2 linked regions of the Gloeocapsopsis sp. IPPAS B-1203 genome follow. The main gene of each other region encodes a partner of the protein of the gene in region 2 in a complex. Links are inferred from orthologs where the notes say so. Each region holds a gene or a part of one and is shown on either strand. Other genes may lie near its edges. The genes, in order: rpsS and rimM.

The links.
Region 1: the proteins of rimM (region 2) and rpsS are in contact, whole or in part, in a crystal structure (PDB 3A1P), measured with the Thermus thermophilus proteins. The link is inferred for Gloeocapsopsis sp. IPPAS B-1203 from one-to-one orthologs. Residues at the interface, in WP_008632437.1 of Thermus thermophilus: Val4, Glu5, Ile6, Gly7, Arg8, Arg22, Gly23, Glu24, Val26, Leu84, Glu85, Glu86, Gly87, Arg88, Tyr89, Tyr90, Tyr91, Phe92, Leu94, Asp111, Ile112, Leu113, Asp114, Ala115, Gly116, Ala117, Gln118, Asp119, Val120, Ile122; in WP_011173711.1 of Thermus thermophilus: Lys28, Arg29, Leu30, Lys32, Thr48, Gln56, His57, Val58, Pro59, Val60, Tyr61, Thr63, Met66, Glu73, Phe74, Pro76, Thr77, Arg78, Arg81, His83, Gly84, Lys85, Glu86, Ala87, Lys88, Ala89, Thr90, Lys91, Lys92, Lys93.

What each region holds. Positions count from the first base shown.
Region 1 is NZ_PEIG01000006.1:20,847-32,220, forward strand. What follows is about bases 2,875-5,732. They hold rpsS (30S ribosomal protein S19), read left to right. Parts: upstream 2,875-4,093; coding sequence 4,094-4,372; downstream 4,373-5,732. Other genes in these bases: CSQ79_RS11845 (50S ribosomal protein L23), read left to right, coding at 2,875-3,131; rplB (50S ribosomal protein L2), read left to right, coding at 3,201-4,064; rplV (50S ribosomal protein L22), read left to right, coding at 4,414-4,782; rpsC (30S ribosomal protein S3), read left to right, coding at 4,801-5,553; rplP (50S ribosomal protein L16), read left to right, coding at 5,597-5,732. Outside these bases: CSQ79_RS11825 (NACHT domain-containing protein), read left to right, coding at 1-68; CSQ79_RS11830 (NAD(P)H-quinone oxidoreductase subunit N), read right to left, coding at 133-621; rplC (50S ribosomal protein L3), read left to right, coding at 1,470-2,108; rplD (50S ribosomal protein L4), read left to right, coding at 2,192-2,824; more of CSQ79_RS11845, read left to right, coding at 2,817-2,874; more of rplP, read left to right, coding at 5,733-6,016; rpmC (50S ribosomal protein L29), read left to right, coding at 6,020-6,247; rpsQ (30S ribosomal protein S17), read left to right, coding at 6,254-6,505; rplN (50S ribosomal protein L14), read left to right, coding at 6,524-6,892; rplX (50S ribosomal protein L24), read left to right, coding at 6,892-7,248; rplE (50S ribosomal protein L5), read left to right, coding at 7,294-7,839; rpsH (30S ribosomal protein S8), read left to right, coding at 7,859-8,260; rplF (50S ribosomal protein L6), read left to right, coding at 8,302-8,841; rplR (50S ribosomal protein L18), read left to right, coding at 8,841-9,203; rpsE (30S ribosomal protein S5), read left to right, coding at 9,266-9,793; rplO (50S ribosomal protein L15), read left to right, coding at 9,842-10,297; preprotein translocase subunit SecY, read left to right, coding at 10,366-11,374. UniProt on the Escherichia coli protein: In the E.coli 70S ribosome in the initiation state it has been modeled to contact the 23S rRNA of the 50S subunit forming part of bridge B1a; this bridge is broken in the model with bound EF-G.
Region 2 is NZ_PEIG01000002.1:446,109-457,564, reverse strand. The notes cover bases 6,336-9,275. They hold rimM (ribosome maturation factor RimM), read right to left. Parts: upstream 8,128-9,275; coding sequence 7,543-8,127; downstream 6,336-7,542. Other genes in these bases: CSQ79_RS05535 (valine--pyruvate transaminase), read right to left, coding at 8,136-9,275; CSQ79_RS05545 (GNAT family N-acetyltransferase), read right to left, coding at 7,040-7,534; CSQ79_RS05550 (hypothetical protein), read right to left, coding at 6,336-6,495. Also shown: CSQ79_RS05575 (NAD(P)/FAD-dependent oxidoreductase), read left to right, coding at 1-301; CSQ79_RS05570 (hypothetical protein), read right to left, coding at 352-1,566; CSQ79_RS05565 (hypothetical protein), read right to left, coding at 2,182-3,711; CSQ79_RS05560 (TIGR03943 family putative permease subunit), read right to left, coding at 3,870-4,664; CSQ79_RS05555 (permease), read right to left, coding at 4,675-5,700; more of CSQ79_RS05550, read right to left, coding at 5,926-6,335; more of CSQ79_RS05535, read right to left, coding at 9,276-9,419; glgP (alpha-glucan family phosphorylase), read left to right, coding at 9,801-11,456. UniProt on the Escherichia coli protein: One of at least 4 proteins (Era, RbfA, RimM and RsgA/YjeQ) that assist in the late assembly stage of the 30S ribosomal subunit.

The sequences.
Region 1 (11,374 bases), on a different replicon or contig from region 2:
AAGTTCGACAGAAAATAGCAAATTCTATATTGCTACCTTCAGCAAAGCTATCTCAGGTTGCAGTATAAAGTTAAGAGGAGAATCCCCTTACTTTATACTTAAGAATTGCGATCGCACTTTACGTCCAGCAGGCTATGCACTTTGATAGCTACTTGGTAGTGTATCTTTTAGTGGTGTCCACCGAAAATAGCGATCGCCACCTCTTTCTAGCACAACTTTTACTCGTGGTTCTAAGCTTGCTAAATTTGCTAAGTATTCAATCTCTTGACTAGCAAGCAAATGTCCTTCAATCATCCACAGAACTAATCCTTTTGATTTCGGTGGTAGTTGTTCTAGATGATACGTAACTATCGGTGGTGCATAGTAAACATTTCCTACTGCGGCGCCTTTGCCAACACTTTTTTTGCCTAAGTGTGGAGGACGTATTCCGTGAACTCTAGTCAAATATGCTGCTACATCACCCAAAGAGCGAGCTGTAATGTGTAAGGTAGTATATCCTGCTGCTCGTAGTCGGCGTTGATAGCGACCTTCAAAACCTCCCTCCAGTGGTACATAAACTCCAAGTGCACCAGACTTTTCCAAGTCTTTGATAAATTTATTGCCAGTAATAATTAGTGCCATAAGTTTTTTGTTCTCATTGAAACGTCAACGCCTGCTATTGTGATATATCAACCAATAGTGGATGGTTACTGCTATGTCTAGCAAGACTGTTCCTTACTCGTGTATTATCTCTAATTTTAAGTATCTATGCTTAGCTATAAGAATTCTCATTATTTTTTGGATTGATAAAAACAAATTATATTTTGATTCTCAATTTTGATCGCACAAATCTAAGAGAACTTCATAGCACTTCAATTTTCAGCATCCAATGTAGACAAAAAAATCATATTGGTTTATGATGTTAGATTGTGACCAAAATGCCTCAATCGTGAGCCAACAACTTTATTACTAGGGTTGTCGGCAGCGTAAACTATTTGGCAGCACGGACGTGTTGATTGCTAGATTTAAAGGGTAGCGTTATAATTTTTTATGGCGTTATGCTATCAAACTGCGCTCTCCAAATAGAGCAGACGGCAAAGCTAATTGTATTGGCTAGCGCCCAAAGTCGCATGAGGCACATACGCTGGGAGCTTGGCATTTCCAAGCAGTTATCTAATTGAACCTTGGTTCAATGGGCGAGTAGTAAAGCAGAAGTAGACAGCAATGTGTTAACACCTGCGGTACAGTCTAAAGCTCATCAGCATAGATACTAAACGGCAAGCCGTTTAAGTCTAGGTGAGGTCATTAACTGCAAGAGCGATCGCTCTAAATCTGAAGTGTATGTCCATGCGTAGGCATTAAACCAAAAGTGACTTCTTTTTTACTCATACTTTGAGTAGTGGGGAAGAAACTTTCTAGTGAAACCGGTTGCAGCGAATCAGCGTTATCCGGTGCTAATTCAACCTTGAAAAAAGGAGAAACCAGTTACTGTGGCTGTAGGTATCCTCGGCACAAAGCTGGGCATGACCCAAGTGTTTGACGAGGCAGGAAAAGCAATTCCTGTAACTGTAGTTCAAGCCGGTCCATGCACAGTTACGCAAATCAAAACGAAGGAAACAGATGGCTATACTGCCATCCAAGTTGGTTACAAAGAAGTGAAGCCCAAAGCATTAAACAAACCGCTTCTGGGTCATCTTGCTAAATCATCTGCTCCATCTTTGCGTCACTTACGTGAGTATCACTTAGATAACCCAAGTGAATACGATCTAGGTCAAGAAATCAAAGCAGATATCTTTACTTCTGGGCAGATGGTCAATGTCATCGGGACTAGCATTGGTCGTGGTTTTGCCGGTTATCAAAGACGGCATAACTTTGGTCGCGGACCAATGTCTCATGGTTCTAAAAACCATCGATTACCTGGTTCAATTGGTGCAGGGACAACTCCAGGGCGTGTTTATCCTGGTAAAAAGATGGCAGGTCGTTTGGGCGGAAAGCGCGTGACAATTCCTCAATTGACAGTAGTACAGGTAGATTCAGAGCGTAACCTACTCCTGATCAAGGGCGCAGTTCCAGGTAAGCCTGGTGCTTTATTAAACATTGTGCCAGCACGACGAGGTAGTCAAACGTAGGGCGAAGCTATAGGAATTGCCACTACAGGTGATTGGGGTAAATCTTGATACCCAACACCGAGCTACAAAGAAAGGATAAACAAATGGTAGATTGTGTAGTAAAAAACTGGCAAGGAGAAGAGGTAGGACAAGCAACACTCGATTTGCGCGTTGCCAAAGAAGATAGTGCTGCTCATATTGTCCACCGAGCCTTGGTACGGCAAATAACCAACGCCAGACAAGGTACAGCAAGTACTAAAACTCGTGCAGAGGTTCGTGGCGGTGGTCGCAAACCTTGGCGGCAAAAAGGAACGGGTCGCGCGCGTGCTGGCTCAATCCGTTCTCCACTGTGGCGGGGTGGTGGTGTCATCTTTGGACCAAAGCCGAGAGATTATGAAATTAAGATGAATCGCAAAGAGCGGCGGTTAGCTTTGCGTACAGCTTTGACAAGTCGGGCTGCGGATATGGTAGTGGTAGAAGATTTTGCGAGTGAGCTACCAAGACCAAAAACGAAAGACCTCTTAGCAGCGATCGCACGTTGGGGAATTGACCCAGAAACAAAGGTTCTGTTAATTTTGCCTGAGCTTGTAGAAACTGTTTATCTCTCAGCACGAAACGTTGCTCAAGTCAAGTTAATTGCTGCCGATCGGTTGAATGTTTACGACCTATTAAATGCTGACCGAATCGTGACTACGGTAGCTGCCATTGAAAAGATTCAGGAGGTCTACGGTGCCTAAGATAGATCCGCGATCGCTACCTGATTTAGTCCGTCGTCCCATACTAACTGAAAAGGCGACTCGGCTAATGGAGGAAAACAAATTCACATTTGAAGTGATTCCTCAAGCTACCAAGCCAGACATCAAAGCAGCGATCGAAGACTTGTTTCAAGTCAAAGTTATTCAAGTAAACACTCAGCAACAACCACGCAAGCAACGTCGAGTAGGGAGATTTATTGGCTTTAAGTCTCAATACAAAAAAGCGATTGTTACGGTAGCGACTGGGGAAGAAGACAAAATTAGAAAAGTCCTGTTCCCAGATGTTTAGTGCGTTGTCAGTTGTTATATAGACAATTCAATCAACAACTTGAACTTTTAAACACAACAAACAAAACTTATGGGTACACGTTCTTATCGTCCATATACACCCAGTACGCGCCAGCGTATTGTCTCTGACTTTAATGAAATTACTAAAACTGAACCAGAGCGATCGCTAACAACCTCAGTTCACCGTCCTAAAGGTCGAAACAATCGTGGTGTCATTACCAGTCGTCGCCGAGGTGGCGGACACAAGCGTTTATATCGGGCGATCGACTTTAAACGCAATAAACATAATATTCCCGCCAAAGTAGCCGCGATCGAATACGATCCCAACCGCAATGCTCGCATCGCTCTGCTGTATTACCAAGATGGAGAAAAACGGTACATTATTCAACCGAATGGCTTGAAAGTGGGACAAACCGTAATTTCCGGTCCAGATGCACCTTTTGAAGATGGTAATGCTCTCCCACTTAGCAGAATTCCTCTAGGAACAACAGTTCACAATGTTGAACTCTATCCTGGTCGTGGTGCTCAAATTGTTCGTGCTGCCGGTGCTAGTGCGCAAGTAGTTGCGAAAGAGGGTAACTACGTTACACTCAAGCTTCCTTCGGGCGAAGTCCGGCTTGTGCGCCGCGAATGCTACGCCACAATTGGGCAAGTTGGCAACATTGATGTACGCAACCTTAGCTCAGGAAAAGCAGGACGAAATCGTTGGAAAGGACGCCGACCTAAGGTCAGAGGTAGTGTAATGAACCCAGTCGATCACCCACATGGTGGTGGTGAGGGTAGAGCACCAATTGGTAGATCAGGACCTGTGACACCTTGGGGTAAGCCAACCTTAGGAGCTAAAACACGTAAGCCAAAGAAAGCTAGCAATGCTCTCATCATTCGTCGTCGTCGCAAGTCTTCCAAACGCGGTCGCGGTGGCAGAGAATCATAAATCTAAAATCTAACATCCAACATTGAGCTATGGGTCGTTCTTTAAAAAAAGGTCCTTTTGTTGCTGATAGTTTGCTCAGCAAAATCGAAAAGCTAAATACAAAAGGCGAAAAACAAGTCATCAAAACATGGTCGCGAGCATCTACTATTTTGCCTCAGATGGTCGGTCACACAATCGCTGTCCACAATGGACGGCAACACGTGCCGGTCTTTATCAACGAGCAAATGGTAGGACACAAACTAGGTGAGTTCGCTCCGACACGTACCTTTCGCGGTCATGCCAAAAGCGATAAAAAAGCAGGGAGATAAATAGCTGATAGCTGTGAGCTAACAGCTAAAGGAGAAATGTTATGGCTAGTGATACTACAGAAGTAAAAGCAAGCGCCCGTTACATCCGGATGTCTCCCTACAAAGTACGTCGCGTTCTCGATCAAATTCGCGGGCGATCGTACCGAGAAGCGTTGATAATTCTGGAATTTATGCCCTACAGAGCCTGCGATCCAATCCTCAAAGTGCTCAGAAGTGCAGTTGCTAATGCTGAACATAATGCTGGCTTAGACCCAGCAGAGCTAAAAATTACTCAAGCGTATGCAGATCAAGGACCAGTGCTTAAGCGTTTTCAACCAAGAGCACAAGGTCGAGCTTACCAAATTCGCAAGCCTACGTGTCACATTACAGTGGCAGTTGCGACAGACACAGCGTTAGCAGCAGAAAGTTAGTCACAAGAGGAAGTATTTGTGGGACAAAAAATTCATCCAATCGGGTTTCGCCTAGGAGTTACCCAAGAACATCAATCGCAGTGGTTTGCTGAACCAGGGCGTTATCCTGAAATTCTTAAAGAAGATCATAAACTACGCAATTACGTCGAGCAAAAGCTGGGCAGATTAGCGCAAAATAATAACGCAGGAATTTCTGAAGTACGGATTGAGCGTAAGGCAGATCAAATCGACCTTGAAGTCCGCACAGCTCGTCCTGGAGTCGTCGTCGGTCGTGGTGGTACTGGAATTGAATCACTGCGCACAGGATTACAAGAATTACTCGGTGGAAACCGTCAAATTCGCATTAATGTTGTCGAAGTACAACAAGTTGATGCTGATGCTTATCTCATTGCTGAGTACATTGCACAGCAGCTGGAACGCCGCGTTTCCTTCCGTCGCGTCGTTCGGCAAACAATTCAACGCGCTCAAAAAGCTGGTATTCAAGGTATCCGGATTCAAGTCAGCGGTCGGCTCAATGGTGCAGAAATTGCTCGTACTGAGTGGACTCGTGAAGGCAGAGTACCGCTACATACATTAAGAGCGGACATTGACTATGCCTATACGACGGCACGAACCATCTATGGAATTTTGGGAATTAAAGTGTGGATCTTTAAGGGAGAGATTATTCCTGGACAAGAGCAAACACCAACACCGACAACAACTCAACCGCGCCGTCGCCAACCACAACAGCGCCGTCGTCAGCAGTTTGAAGACCGTTCCAACGAAGAATAACAGCCGTTAGCAAGAATGCTAATTGCTTTAAAGGTACCCAATCATGCTAAGTCCTAGAAGAACAAAATTCCGCAAACAACAGCGCGGACGAATGGAAGGAATCGCCACTAGAGGTAATAATCTCAATTTTGGTGATTTTGGTCTCCAAGCTTTAGAACCCGCTTGGATCACTTCACGTCAAATCGAAGCTTCACGTCGGGCAATGACTCGCTATATTCGTCGTGGTGGCAAAATTTGGATTCGCATATTTCCTGATAAACCTGTAACGATGCGCCCAGCAGAAACGCGGATGGGTTCAGGTAAAGGTTCTCCTGAATATTGGGTGGCAGTTGTTAAGCCAGGACGAATTTTGTTTGAAATTGCCGGCGTTCCCGAAGAAACAGCACGGGAAGCAATGCGTTTAGCAATGTATAAGCTACCAATTAAAACAAAGTTTGTTGTGCGTTCAGAGGATGAGGTTTAGAGTATGCCACTTCCGAAAATTTCCGAAGCAAGAAATTTAAGTGATGAAGAAATAGTTGCCCAAATCACTGCCTTGAAGAAGCAACTATTTCAACTGCGCCTCCAAAAAGCCACGCGACAGTTGGAAAAACCACATCAGTTTAAGCACGCTAGACATCAACTAGCACAATTACTCACTGTGGAACACGAAAGAAAAGCAGCAGCACAATCTCAGTCTGGTGCAAAAGAATAGGTAACTATGGCAATTAAAGAACGAGTTGGCGTTGTAGTCAGCGACAAAATGGCAAAAACGGTGGTCGTCGCCGTTGAAAACCGCGCTTCTCATCCCAAATATGGAAAAATCGTCGTCCAAACGCGGCGCTATAAAGCTCACGACGAAGCAAATGAATGTAAAGAAGGCGATCGCGTCCGCATTCAAGAAAGTAGACCTCTCAGCCGCACAAAACGCTGGGTGGTTAAAGAAATCCTTAGTAGTGCCACTACTAGCTAGACAATCGGGAGATTAGCTGTGATTCAACCCCAGTCTTACCTTAATGTTGCTGATAACAGCGGTGCGCGAAAATTGATGTGCATTCGTGTTATGGGTGCAGGTAATCGCCGTTATGGCGGTGTCGGCGATGTAATTATCGCTGTAGTCAAAGATGCCATTCCGAATATGGCAGTGAAAAAATCAGATGTTGTGCGTGCAGTGATTGTCCGGACGCGTAAAGGATTGCGTCGCGATAGTGGCATGAGTATTCGTTTTGATGACAATGCAGCAGTCATTATCAATGCCGATGGTAATCCTCGCGGTACTCGTGTTTTTGGACCAGTTGCCCGCGAACTGCGCGACAAAAACTATACGAAAATTGTTTCCCTGGCTCCGGAGGTGCTGTAATGGCTGCACAGAAGAATGGATCTACACCGATTCGCTACAAAATGCACGTCAAAACCGGAGATACCGTACAAGTGATCTCAGGTAGCGACAAGGGCAAAGTCGGTGAAGTCCTCAAGACATTTCCTAAATTAAGCAAAGTGATCGTTCAAGGCGTGAATGTCAAAACCAAGCACGTCAAACCCACACAAGAGGGCGAATCCGGTCGCATTGTAACTTCAGAAGCACCGATTCATAGCTCTAATGTCATGCTCTACTCGACAAAGCAAAACGTTGCTAGTCGCGTTTGCTACACCTTTAACGAGCAAGGACGTAAAGTCCGCATGCTCAAAAAAACTGGTGAAATCCTTGATAAATAGCTTAATTTTCCTGACCAAGACCAGGAAGTAGTAGAAGTAAAAACTATGACAGCACGACTCAAAAGCTTATACCAAGAACAGATAGTCCCGCAGTTGATGGAGCAGTTTCAGTATATAAATATCCATCAAGTGCCAAAGTTGACAAAAGTAACAGTAAATCGAGGTTTGGGCGAAGCCGCACAAAACGCGAAAGCGCTTGAATCGTCCATTAACGAGATTGCCACAATTACAGGTCAAAAACCCGTTGTTACGCGTGCCAAAAAAGCGATCGCTGGCTTTAAAATTCGCCAAGGTATGCCAGTTGGCTTGATGGTGACATTGCGTGGCGAACGGATGTATGCCTTTGTAGACAGACTTGTTAACTTGGCATTACCTCGTATTCGTGACTTTCGCGGTATCAGCCCTAAAAGCTTTGACGGACGCGGTAACTATACCCTTGGTGTTCGCGAACAACTGATTTTCCCAGAAGTTGATTACGACAGCATCGATCAAATTCGGGGTATGGATATTTCCATTATCACTACAGCAAAAAACGATGAAGAAGGTCGCGCATTGCTCAAAGCAATGGGAATGCCTTTTCGGGATCAATAACGTTTATTAAGAGGAAACGATGGCGGCTAACGACACAATTGCAGATATGCTGACGCGCATCCGCAATGCAAATATGGCGCGGCATCAGACAACACAGATACCAGCCACAAAAATGACCCGCAGCATTGCTCAAGTATTAAGGGAAGAAGGCTTCATTGCCGATTTTGAAGAGACAGGCGAAGGCGTTAAACGCAATTTAGTCATCTCACTCAAATATAAAGGCAGAAATCGCCAACCTTTGATCACTGCCTTGAAGCGAATTAGTAAACCAGGTTTACGAGTTTACTCTAACCGCAAAGAGCTACCACGGGTACTCGGAGGCATCGGGATTGCGATTATTTCTACTTCTAGCGGCATCATGACCGACCGAGAAGCCCGACGTCAAGGCTTGGGTGGTGAAGTGCTTTGCTATGTTTGGTAAGACAGCTAGCTATTAGCTGGTTGATTAGGAGTTAATAAGTCATGTCTCGAATTGGTAAGCGCCCAATTACGATTCCCGCCAAAGTCCAAGTGACTATTGACGGGTCACAAGTTAAAGTCAAAGGTCCGAAAGGCGAACTCTCGCGCATGCTGCCAGCCGCAGTAACAATCGCCCAAGAGGGTGAAACATTACTAGTTAAACGAGTTGATGACTCGCGAACAGCCCGTCAGATGCATGGTTTGGCTCGCACCTTGGTTGCCAATATGATTGATGGAGTCTCGCAAGGATTTCAACGTAGGTTAGAAATTCAAGGAGTTGGCTATCGTGCTGCAGTTCAAGGTCGCAACCTCACACTTAACGTAGGATACAGCCATCCAGTTCAAATCGAGCCTCCTGAAGGAATTCAATTGGCAGTAGAAAATAATACCAACGTTATTGTTAGTGGTTTTGATAAAGAACTAGTAGGCAATACGGCGGCAAAAATTCGCGATGTTCGCCCTCCAGAACCTTACAAAGGAAAAGGCATTCGCTATTCTGGTGAATTTGTCAGACGCAAAGCTGGTAAGGCAGGTAAGAAGTAATGAAGTTAGATCGCAGAGAATCTAAAAAGATTCGCCATCGTCGCATTCGTGGGAAAGTGAATGGTTCCTCAGAACGCCCTCGTTTAGCAGTGTTTCGTTCCCATCAGCATATCTATGCTCAAGTAATTGACGATACACAACACCATACAATTGTTTCGGCTTCAACGCTCGATCCAGATTTAAAACCATCCCTGAAATCTGGTGCTACTTGTGAGGCATCTACAGAGGTCGGTAAATTAATTGCGCAGCGATCGCTAGAAAAAGGTATATCAAAAGTCGTGTTTGATCGTGGTGGTAATCTCTATCACGGTCGCGTTAAAGCCTTAGCTGAAGCCGCACGCGAAGCGGGATTAGATTTTTAATTGTGCTGGTGGCTAACCAATCATTAGCAACAAGCATGAAATTACTAGAAAGGATACAAACTATGGCAACTGGTGGTCGTCGTAAAAGTAACCGCGCAAAAGAAAAAGAAACAAATTGGCAAGAGCGAGTTATTCAAATTCGCCGCGTTAGTAAAGTTGTAAAAGGTGGTAAAAAACTCAGCTTTCGTGCAGTTGTTGCCGTTGGTAACGAACGCGGTCAAGTCGGAATCGGCGTTGGTAAAGCTGGAGATGTCATTGGTGCTGTCAAAAAAGGTGTTGCTGATGGAAAAAAACACCTGATTGATGTTCCACTTACAAACTCTAACTCAATTCCACATCCGACCAATGGTAGCGGTGGTGGGGCAAAAGTAATGATGCGCCCTGCAGCACCAGGAACAGGCGTAATTGCTGGTGGAGCCGTTCGTACTGTATTAGAACTTGCTGGCGTGCGCAATATTCTAGCAAAGCAACTAGGTTCTAATAATCCACTTAATAATGCTAGAGCCGCCGTTGACGCGCTATCGACTTTACGGACTTTTTCAGAAGTCGCAGAAGAGCGTGGCGTTCCAATCGAGAATCTCTACGCCTAAACTCACAAGTTAAATAATTTTGTCCAACTCAGAACTAGCATCAAGTCAATGAGACTAACTGATCCTAAGCCTCAAGCAGGCTCAAAAAAACGCCGTCGTCGTGTTGGTCGTGGTATTTCTGCTGGTCAAGGAGCAAGTGCAGGTCTAGGTATGCGCGGGCAAAAAGCTCGTTCGGGTAGCAGCACCAGACCAGGCTTTGAAGGCGGTCAACAACCTTTATATCGCCGCATTCCGAAGCTAAAAGGCTTTCCGATCGTTAATCGTAAGCAGTACACTACGATCAATGTATATAAGCTGGCATCACTTCCTGCCAACACAGAGGTAAATCTAGCTTCATTACGCGAAGCTGGAATCATTACTGCTGTAAAAGGACCACTAAAAATTTTGGGTGATGGGGAATTAAATGTTCCTTTACAAGTTCAAGCAGCAGCTTTCACAAAGCAAGCACGGGAAAAAATTACCGCAGCTGGTGGAAATTGCGAACTCGAATCGTCCAAAGTATAAGTATCCTGTTTTTTGGTAGACGAGTACCTTAAACAGCGCCAGCTAGATGATAAAAAAGGTACCTCTTTATGATCAGTAGAGACAAAGCCCCGACGGCGCAAGAAACTTTTATGCAGATGGCACAAGCAGCTGGTTTACGAAGGCGGCTGCTTGTCACTGTTGGTATTTTAATGTTGGCTCGCCTTGGCGTTTTCTTGCCTGTTCCAGGAATTAATCGCGATTTATTTGCTCAAGCAAGTCAAACTGGCAATAATGCTTTATTCGGTTTCTTAGATATCTTCTCTGGAGGCGGACTTTCTACCTTAGGAGTTTTTGCTCTAGGAATTTTACCGTATATTAATGCTTCCATTATCATCCAATTGTTGACTGCTGCTATTCCAGCTTTAGAAAATCTTCAGAAAAATGAAGGTGAGGCTGGACGAAGAAAGATCTCACAAATTACGCGTTATGTGTCTTTAGGTTGGGCAATTCTCCAAAGTATCTTTATTGCTGCTTTTTGGTTGCAACCTTATGCTTTTAACCCAGGACCTGTCTTTGTCGCCGAAACGGCGATCGCACTAGTAGCAGGTTCTATGTTTATCATGTGGGCGTCTGAATTAATTACCGAACGAGGTGTTGGTAACGGAGCATCTCTTTTGATTTTTGTCAATATTGTTGCTTCCTTGCCAAGAGCCTTAGGAGACACGATCGCATTTGCTCAAACTGGCAGTCGAGAAGCAGTAGGAGGCGTTGTTGTCCTGCTATTAGTCTTTCTCGTCATGATTGTTGGTATTGTCTTTGTGCAAGAAGGAACCCGTAGAATTCCGATTATTTCTGCACGCAGACAAGTTGGTCGGCGCTTTTTTCAAGAACAGCGTAGCTACCTACCTTTACGACTGAATCAAGGCGGCGTTATGCCGATCATTTTTGCTTCGGCTGTTTTAATATTGCCAGCGTCTTTAGCAAGTTTCACGCGCAATGAATTCCTTTTAAGAATTGCTAATTATCTCAGTCCAAATGGTCCTACGCCTTGGGTCTACGCTCTAGCTTATCTTGTTTTAATTCTCTTTTTCAGTTACTTCTACGCTACTTTGATTG
Region 2 (11,456 bases):
AAATCCTGCTCAAGTTTTGTGGATTTGGGATTTAGCTGGACCAAAAGATATTTGGCGATGGCTTGGTAACTATATTAACTTTGGCTTCTTTGCCTTATTCAGTGCTTTAGCGAGTAGTTGGTTTCCTGGTTTTCTACGTCAAATACAATCCTGGTTAGAACCTCGTTATCCTGCTTTATGGTTAAAGCTACTAGCCTATAATTATGAACTGACAGCGGGTATGGGGCGTTCTCAAACCTATCAACAGCAACATACGAGTCGAGATATAGCACTCAGTCAGAGGTCAGAGGTCAGAAGCTAACAAAGTGCGTGCAGGATAAGAGAGAATACCTGCACGCAACTCATTTATATTTAACGAATATGGGCAAAATTTGGTAGTTCAATCGCAGCTAAAGTCTTACGTTTTTTAGATCGCGACGGATTCAAAACAGGTGAAGGCCAATTAGGATTAGCAACATCAGCAGGTTCTTCCCATGTAGGTAGTGGTTCAAATTCAGTCGTTGATTCAGATGACACTGACGAAGATTCTGAATGGTGAAGAATCTTGCGATCGCAGTTAGTCTCAGCAGGCGCTTCTAGCACTTCTGCGAACGTAGCTTCTAACCATTGTGATTGATCTAATGTCTCTGTCGTGACTTCTACTACCTCAATAACATTGTCAGAGGCTTGAGCCTCAACACACGAAGTATCACTCAATAAATTTAATACAGCATTATGTTGCTCTTCTGGAGTTTGTCCCAAGGGCGCGATCGCTTCTGGAAATTGCTCTTTAAAGGCTTCTACTAAAGTTTCATCGATATTTGTTGTCGCTTCCGCAACAGCATTTATTGGCTGTGTAGCGAATACTTCACAATCAATTTTTGATTCGCGGATTGACCAAGGTGGAATTGGTTCGACTTGGGCAAAAGACACTTGATGCGATGAATCAGTTTTTTGCTCGCATTCTTGATACGTAAAAATGCGATCGCTTTCAACTTCAGATTTAGCTTCAGGTTGATCGAGACATTTTTCTAATGCGACTTTCAGTTGCATTGTGTAGCGCTGCTGACGTGTCAGGCGGTTGCGTAGTTCTTGGCAGGTGCTTTCGCTTTGTCGCAACTGATAAGTTTGTTCGTTGTGAGTTGCTTGAGTTAATAACCACTCGTGTTCAAGTTGATTAACTCGTTCTTGACTTGTTTGTAACTGTACTGTTAAACCTTCGTTTAAAATTTCCTGCTGCTGGTTTTTTTCTTTAAGTGCTTGCTGTTCTTGCTTGAGTAGTTTAATTTGTTCTTGCGCAGTTTCTAACTCCTGCATTTTCTGTGCTAGCTGTGTTTGTAGCAACGATCGCTCTTGATGATGAAGCTGCGAGTCTTTTTGGCATTCCGCCCGTGCTTGTTCTAACTGTATCGCCCTTTTGAGTAGCTTACTATTTGTCAAGCGTAATACTTGAATTACAGCAACTGCTTCTTGTTTGTCCATTTCAACATTTATAGGCGCGCTTAGCAAGCCTTCGATTTCTTCCATCAGGCTGGAAGTTGTGATTCCTGCTAAATCAGTTTCTTTTTGAGTTAATTTCATATTCATAGGCAATTTGCTCTGGGCAAGCGCATTAGCATCACAGAGTATCCGATTTGTTGCAGTTGAGTGAGTTTATTGACTGGTTAAGAAAATACTAAATCAGTTAATTTATTAGCTGCACTCGTAGCACATGGCGGGATGACAGGATGCTAAGTTTAACGAAACTCCTCTGTCTGTGACTTTAGTCACAATTTATTCAAAGGTTCATGGTTCAGCGATAGCGGTCAGCAGAGATATTATGTGTACGTGAATACTTAAAAGCAACGCAAAAAGTTATTGTGTTCAATTAGATGGACATGATATTAGGTATTCACTCAGAAAACAAGGGGGTAAAAAAAGTATTGGAAGAATCTAATTTGCAATTAGATTTAACAAATTCCTCTAATGTAAACTAGTAAACAATTAGGTTAGTCAACCGTTATTTATTGAGCATTAAGTAAAGATTTATGTTGAGCATTAAGTAAAGATTTATTTTGTTATATCAAATTGAGCTAACTATTTGTGTATGGAATAGCGACTAATTGCTAGCTCAATGATAGTTTGGTCATACCAAAAGCTCATGGCTCATAGTTAATTGAAAACAAGCTAAAAGCAAAGAACAATTTTTCTATTGACAACATATTAAGGTAGCCAACGAGGATGAAAACCTGGTAATGGCAGTTGTTCTGGTTGCATCTGGGTAGGTTGTGGCGAGGATGCAGGTGAAAGCAACGGAAGTAACCATAAACGACTCGTTGCGATCGCCTCTCCGTCACTCGTGCGCGGGACATCGGCTGCTGGATTAACCGCATCTGTTGCAGCTACGACTTGGTCAAACAACACTGCCAAACCATCCGGTGCTAAACTCATTTGAACGTCACGTTGGTCTGGTAGAATCACTAAAGGTTTTTGATTGCCTGTTTTAAAGTCAATTGCGACTAAATACGGTTGTTCCTCGTACTCTTCTTTCTCCAGCAACTGAGTCAGGAGACAATAAAGATTTTGGCGGAGTGGATCGAACTGACAGCTTTTAATTGAGCCTGTTGTCCGTAAAAGTTCTTGTGGTTCGCCCTGGCTGGTTACCAAAAATAGCGATCGCGTGTAATCTGAGTTAAATTTCACCATCGTTGCTTGCGCACCATCGCGAGAAAAATTCAGTACCATCCCATATTCCGGCAGAAAATCCAGTGGTTTTTCAGCATCGGCTTGTAACGGTAAAATACCTACACCTTCTCCTTGTGCTACTGCCACAGAAGTGCTATCTGGTGTAATCACAAAGTCTCCTCCTGGTTGGCTATTCAATTGCTGCGGTTTTTTGTTCTCTTGCAATAACCACAGCCCAAATTCTCCAGGATTTTGTTGATTCACACGTTGAACAACAATTTTTTGTCCATCCGCAGAGAGATCGAATTTTAAATTTTGATACTCTTTGTTATCTAATATTAAATTTATTTTACCAGGTGGTTCTGGCTTAGCTGTTGCGTCAAATGGTAAGCGCAAGCCCAAAAAACTTTGAGTAATTTGGGTTCCAGAGTCAGAATTTATGCCAGTAGTTACTGTATAGAGTTGTGAACTCAGTAAGTCTTGGCTATTTGTGCGCTCAGTAGCAGAAAATAAAACTTTTTGTCCATCAGGATATGGCTTGAAGTCTACCACAACTAAATCTCGGGGCGTGAGAATTGTTTTTTGCTGTTGTGAGAGGTTGTAAAGTACAAGGCGTCCTTGTTCATCTTCTTCTACGCCCAGATAAACAAAAGCGCGATCGCGCGTGCGAAAGCGGCTACTAAATGGCTGCATCACTTTTGGCGAATTTTCTGCTACGGAAAGGCGATCTTTAGCACTGTGTAGATTAAATTGATAAGAGTTGCCATAAGGTGCAGGTGTCAGCAGTGTATACGCCATGCGTCGCCCCGCCCAGCTTATTTTCCCTGGTAGTGGCGGATCTATCTGAAGATTTTCTTCAACACTCTTTGTGTCCATAGGACGACTAAAATTCAAAATAAAAGCCGTGTCTTCTGCGCCAATTGCTTTACCATCCCAACTGAAATCTCGCACTTGTGGCGCGACACCATCACCTCGTAATAACAGCAGTCCAATTAAAACACTCAGCACCAGCATTAAGGTGAGTGCGACACGATCAAGTGGTTGTAGAAATTTACGACTCACAGACATACTAGTAAGGATCAGGGGTCAGAGGACGCTTGCGCAAACCTACGGTTCAGGGAGTTAAAGAAGCTTCAGGAGAATACTCTTTCGATATATTCAAAATTCAAAACGTGCTAACGCACCGCTACGCTAACAAAACTCATAACTAGTGACTAGCTGCTTCACTAATATTCATAAGGGTTTTCAGGTTCAGCAATTTGTGTCAGTGAAGTTGCTTGAATTGTTAACTGACGTTTACCTGCTAGAGTATCAGTCATCATTGTCCCTTCAATTTCTAACCAAGTATCTGGTGGATAAGCTTGGCGAGATGTAGTCAATTTCACTGGTAAACCTACAGGATAAGCATCCGCCGCGCAGCAGGTAATGACAAACCGCGATATCAAAATGTATTCTGGTGGCAATTCTGGAGGATGAATGACAAATCCTTGCACTTTAGCACTTTGTCCGGCATAAGCATCTGGTTCAGGATAAACATTTAAAGTTCGTACCCAATCTAACAGCGATCGCTCTTCAGGATTACGCGCACTCCGAAAAGCTTGTGGTTGCGCCCTTGTTGCACCTAAAGAATCTGTCACACCCCGATCAAGTGCAGTTTGACTTGCAAAAACGCGAGGTGTAAATGTCATACCAATAATTGCCGTAACTAATAATAAACTGCTACTCATCCCAGGAGGAAATAAAGTGACGTGCTGTGTTGCTGTACCACTATTACGGCGTCGTCGCAACAGTTCCCAGGCTTTACTAGCTGCAATAATAATTAATCCAATACCGCCGGAAATGACTAGCCAAAAATAATCAGGATGAATCAGTAAATTCAGCTTACCTGTCAGCCAATACCTCAGCATTAAAATGCCCCAAGCACCAATTGCTAGCACATCGAGCCAAGTAAACAGCCAAGCTCTAGTGTTAGATTGATTGAATGGTTTTGCTTGTTTGCGCTTGGATTTGCCGCCAATCATAATTCAGCAATTAAATAATTTGCAAATTAATAAATAAAGTAAACAAAAATGTTAATTGTGCAGCTAAAGCAAATAAATAAATAATAGCTTTAGGTTTAAAGATAGACAGCATTAGACCAACTGCTTTTAAATCAATCATTGGTCCAAATATTAAAAATGCCAGGAGCGAACCGCTAGTAAATGTTGCAGAAAAAGATAGTGCAAAAAAAGAATCAACTGTAGAACAAATTGACACAACAGCTGCCAATATCATCATGGCAATAATTGATGTCACTGGACCATAGCCTAGACTTAAAATCACTTCACGCGGTACAGCAACTTGAATAAAAGCAGCGATCGCACTTCCAAATACTAAAACTGCACCCAATTCACGTAATTCTTGGATGGTATTGTCTACTAATAACCGCAGACGGTCGGATAAAGGCTTAGTTGGGGCTGTAGCTGCTAAACTTGCCTGGAGTACAGTAGCATCCATGCGTACCATTTGACCAGGTTGATTCAGTAAAAATGTTCCAGATTGCAATAGTGGTGATGTTGGCGTAGCTTCTTTTAATTCTTGTTTGGGGACAAAGTTATATTCCCAACTTTTAGCGATCGCCGGTTGTAACAAAGGCTTGAGATCTTTTTGAACGCTAAACACCCAGCCTACAATAGTAGCAATAGTCAGCGATAGCAAAATTCGCAGTACAACAATTTCCGGTTGATCGCGAAATGCTGTCCAAGTTGCCCAAATAACGATCGGATTGACAGTAGGCGCAGCCAATAAAAACCCAATAGCAACTGGTGTAGGTACTCCCTGCATTAACAATCGCCGTGCGACTGGCACATTACCACATTCGCATACAGGAAACAAAAAACCTACCATACTACCAACTAAAGCCCCCAACAACGGGTTTTTAGGAAGTTTGGCAATTAACTGTTGCTCATCAATAAACAACAACAATACACTAGATAACAACACCCCTAATAGCAAAAAAGGCATTGCTTCTACTAACAGACTTAAAAATAAAGTAAAGGCGTTGTTGAATTGACTCATGCTTCTGGCTGTGACGATCGACGATCTACAAGCGGCTGCTAAGCCATTCTATAAGAAGACTGGAAGAATATAGTAGTTCAACCTCAAAGAAATTTCCCCTCATCACGAAACAGACACGCAAAATCTTACATGACGCAAGAACTGGTTTACAGTTCCACCTGCTCTTAACATCTAGCTTCAAGTTTTGTATTGTCCTGAATTGAGTCAAACCCACGCAATTTTAAATTATTTATTTGGATTCACTTTTACAGGTATGCCAATATTGATCTGGTCGTATAAAGTAAAAACATCTTGTCCAGATGCTTCTGACATTTCACGAAAGCCATTAAAATAAAATTTGTCTTTCCAAAAGCTGATCCATATTGTTTCTAGTGAATTTTCTATTCCTGGGAAAATCATTTGTCTTATTAATGACTGCTGCCAAGTTATATTATGTTGCAGATCTACTCTTTTGAAGTCACCTTTGAGCTTTTTGTGAGGTACTTTTACACTTGGTGCTGAAGAATTAAACTGCAACTTTCTCACCTGATAGTCACTACGTTGTTCATGTAGTTTAGCCAGTAAGCGGGCATTTCGTAATTTGGCTCTTAAAGAATTATTTGCCACAAATTCTTCTGGTGGTAAATATAAGGATGCAGCTCCTAAAGGTGGTACTTCAGGCTCTAAAATTACTATTAATTTAATCCGATTTTTGGCAACCATAGCACTTGCTTGTTGCTGTAAGTGCAATAAAGACGTTGCTATTCCAAAATACGCCAGAATTAAGCTGTGCAAGAAAATTTTATAATTCATCATTAAATATGTTTTTGAATTGATATCTGAAAAAGGTAATTTCTACACTTTTAAACTTATCAGTTTTGTTGACTATAAAAAACGAAAAAACAGTTATAGAATACGAACAGTATTTTACAGGACTAAGATATTTTTAAGTTTTTGTAGCACATTTTTCAGTAAAACTACTGAATATAAAACCATAAAATTACAAAATAAACCAGAGTAGAATCACTGAAGCTAGCAGCATAGGTAAGTCAATAGAATGAAGTGTGAGATAGAGTCAAGCGTGAAAGTAAGTATTTGGCTGACCTCACAGAAAATATTAGAGTTCTTGCAAAAGCCAAAAAATTATAAATGTCATTCCCAGCGGAATGTCATGTCGCGCAGAATCCCGCGAGATGTTTCGCATGGCTCAACATGACAGTTTAAGTATTTTGCAATAAGTTTATTGAAGTTGGTTAACCGTTTTATAAAAGCTCAGTAAATATACTCAAAGCTCTGAAAAGTATTAACGTGAGATTCAAATCATGAGTACTGCATCAAAGTAAATTCTCACTTACCATCATCATGCAATCTTATAAGCTGCAATAATCAACCCGTGTTTTTTGCCATCAAGAACTGCAATTTCTGGCAGGTGTCCCTGTTGCTGAAAACCCAGTTTCTCAAACATGCGGCGACTTGCATTATTATGATCGAAGTACATTGCTAGTAAAGTCGTCACGTTTAAGCTAGGACAATGTTCAATCATACGGCGGACTAACATTGTGCCGTACCCTCTACCTTGATGCTGTGGTGCAATATAAATGCTTATTTCCGCAGTTGCATTATAAGCTGGGCGTCCTCCATAAAACGATGTTAGACCAATCCATGCGATCGCTTTTTGTTCGCTTTCTAGTACCCATAGAGGACGTGATTCTGCATTGTGCTTAGCAAACCAATCTAAACGACTTTCAACACTGATTGGTTCAGTATCTGCAGTTGCTATGCGAGTGGGAATCGATGCGTTATAGATCCAGATAATATCTGGTAAGTCTGAAATCAGCGCATCTCGAATGTTCATACTCTATCTTAAATTTCCATCAAACCAGGCGGTGGTGTAATCTCTACGCAACGCACTTGTAAATCCACAACAGGAACGATTTCTCTCACAAAAGGAATTAAGACTGTTTTAGAGTTTTGAGTTGAAGTATATTCTTGGTCTAACTTCACGGCTAATAAATCATTCCCTGCAGCAATCACATCAACTACAGTACCAATCTTTTCTCCAGATTCCTGCATAATGACTGCCAAGCCAACCAAGTCTAAAACATGATATTCATCTTCACCTAATACAGGGCGATCGCTCGCGGGAACCAACAACTTACACCCCCGCAAAGCCTCCGCCTGATTGCGATCGTCTACTCCCGACAATTCCACGACATAGAGATTTTTACCAGCTAGATACCGCCCACTCAACAATTCAATTGTTCGTGGTTCCTCATCTCCAGCACACAACAGCCACCGCGTTCCTGGTTGCTCAAATCTTTCCGGAAAATCAGTATTAGGATATACCCGCACCTCACCATTTAATCCCTGAGGTCCCACAATCTTCCCAATCTCCAACCACCCTGAATCTTCTTGTTCTAACTTCTTTGTGTCTTCGTGGTTCGTCATCAACTCTATCAAGCACTCACAGCTGCACGTTGATAAACTTGTTCAGTCACCTTTGCCAAACGCTGCATTCCTGTGGCAATCTCTGCATCACTTGCTGTTAGACTAATACGCAAACACTGTTGCTTGTGCAACCAACTTTCGCGTAAACCAGGGAAGAAAGTACTACCAGGGACAACAATCACACCAACTTGCTTTAACTGCTGATACAACTCCCAGTCAGTAATTGGTAAATCTTTTAGCCACAACCAAGCAAAAATTGCTCCCTCTCCGCGATGTAAAAACCACGGCAAATCCTGCGGCATTGCGGCGTTGAGTGTGTTTTCTAGTACAGTAAACTTATTCTGGTAAAAAGGTCGAATCACTTGTTCGGCGATTTTTGCTAGCGCCCCAGAGTTAATTGCCCGTGCAGCGATCGCTTGTCCATACCGTGACGGGTGAATGCACATATTTGTTTGGAAAGATTCCAACACCTGAATCAACTTAGCATCACCAATTGCCACCCCAATCCGTTCTCCTGGCAGTCCTGCTTTCGATAAACTCAGACAATGCAGAATATTACTGCCAAACACAGGAGACATTTCCGTAAAGTTCAACGCGGGAAACGGCGGTGCATACGCCGAATCAATAAACACTGGTACATCATACGGTGCAGCCAAAGCCGCAATTTTTCTCACTTCTTCATCCGTCATCACATTTCCGGTAGGATTACACGGACGCGAGAAAATGACACAACCAGTATTTTCGGTTATCGTTAATTGGCTAAAATCAGGGCGATATTTGAATCGATGCGTAGAAGCTTCAATATCCAAAGTTGGTTTATAAGCGATTAACGCTTCTGGCACTAAACTAACACCGCCGTAACCTGTGTAATCCGGACTCAGCGGTAAAACGATTTGCTTTAAATCTCCACCACTTGCGTAACCACCGAAAGCATTTGCTGCATAAAAGTATAGTGTCTGACTTCCAGGAGTAATCAGGATATTGCGATCGCTCAATTCTAAGTTGTAACGTCGATTAAAATCATCTGCGATCGCACTAATCAGCGGTCCATACCCTTGACTCGAACCATAGCGACAAACCACCTCGCCGTAATCATCACTAGCTAGCAGTTCCGCCGTACAGTCTCGCCACAGTTGTTCTACCTCAGGCAAAATCAATGGATTACCCGCACTCAAGTTAATAAATTCACGACCTGCCCCAGCTTGTAGCGTTTCGATAATATCTTTCATAATCGCCCTGACGCCTGTCAGGTTGGACATTTGGTCGCCAATTCGAGTCAGGGCAGGGTTCATAAGTCGTCATTCATCAATTAGTGGACAGTTTAATAACGGCAAGTGTTTTATTAATTACTTGTACTCGCCAATTTAACTAATTTAATCTAGGTGTTCACTTTTGCAGCGCTAAACGTTGATTTTACTGCGAATAGCAACAGCAAGCCGGCACTTTTAAAATAGCTTAACTCTTAATTTATACATAAAATTTTACAAATGGAAAGATTTTGCATAAAAAGCATGTAAAGTTGACCACACTGGGCGTAATTGTAGAATATGCTAGCTAGCAGGAAACCAGTTGTTTTTCAGAGGCTTAATTCAAGAGCACTATATCCCTGAGAAACGATGAACGATGTGACATGGTTTCAACCAACGAGAATCAAGCCTAACTTTTAGAACTCTATGACAAATAACGGTGCATTAACCGCTGCACAACAGCTTAGTAAAAAGTTACCTCAGGCACTGCAAAGATTAGCAGACTTGGCATACAACTACTGGTGGAGTTGGACAACCGAGAGAGTTTTCCTGTTTCGTAACATCGATCCTGAACAATGGGAGAACTGCGGACATAACCCCGTAGCCATTCTAGAATCTGCTTCCTACGAACGCCTTACTCAACTTGCAGAAGATCCTTTCTACATCAAGCAACTGCAATCTTTAGTAGCAGAATTTGACCAATACATGGCGCTACAAGACACATGGGTAAGTCGAGTTGCACCACAGACTTCATCAGAACATCCGATCGCTTACTTTTGTGCAGAATTTGGTATTCATGAATCTTTACCAATTTACTCTGGTGGTTTAGGTATTCTCGCGGGAGATCACCTCAAGTCTGCTTCCGACTTAGGAGTACCTATGGTTGGGATCGGCTTACTGTATCGCCAAGGATATTTTCGTCAACGCTTAAACCGGAGTGGTTGGCAAGAAGATTACTACGTTGACAATCCTTTTTCTAAAATGCCTTTGGAGTTAATCAAAAACGCTCAAGGCAAACCCCTAACTATTGAACTAGAAGTTCGTCAGCGCAGCGTCAGAGTTCAAATTTGGCGGACTCAAGTTGGGCGAGTCAGCCTTTATCTGCTAGACAGCGATCGCGAAGATAACGATCCCATTGACCGTTGGTTAACAGGACACCTCTACGGTGGCAATCAAGACACGCGCATTGCCCAAGAAGTTGTACTCGGAATTGGTGGTGTTCGCGCCCTCACCGCATTAGGAATTGCCCCTTCTGTGTATCACCTCAACGAAGGTCATGCGGCATTTTGCACCCTGGAAGTAGCGCGACAAGAAATGGAACGCACAGGTAAATCGTTCTACGATGTCGAAGCAAGCGTCCGCGATCGCTGTGTTTTCACGACACACACCCCAGTTCCTGCTGGTCACGATGTCTTCTCTGGTGACTTAATGGACTCCTACTTTGCTCACTACTGGGTACAAATGAAACTGTCTCGCGAGCAATTTATGGCTTTGGGTGCTAGACGCCTCGGCGATCCTTGGGAACCTTTTGGCATGACAGTATTGGCATTGCGGATGTGTCGCGCAGCAAATGGCGTCAGCGAACTACACGGTCATGTTTCGCGTAAGATGTGGACAATTTTGTATCCAGATCGCTCCGAAGATAAAGTTCCTATAGGTCACATTACAAACGGAGTTCATGCACCCACTTGGACTGCACCCCTCATGGCAGATTTGTATACCAAGTATTTGGGTGAAGATTGGAAAACCCGCGTTATTCATCCAGAAATGTGGGCAAAAGTCGATGAAATTCCCGATGAGGAATTATGGTGGCGACACCAAGTTCTCAAAGAAAGATTAATCGCGCACACGCGCTTTCGAGTCAAAAAAGCACGGGAACAACGCGGCGAAAGCTACGAACACATTCGAGCAACAGAAACACTATTAGATCCCGATGTACTTACTATCGGATTCGCTAGACGCTTTAGTCCTTATAAACGCGGCGATCTTATTTTGCGCGATGCGCAGCGGGCAATTAAGATTTTTGGTAACACCCAACGTCCAATCCAAATTGTCTTTGCAGGTAAAGCGCACCCTGCTGAT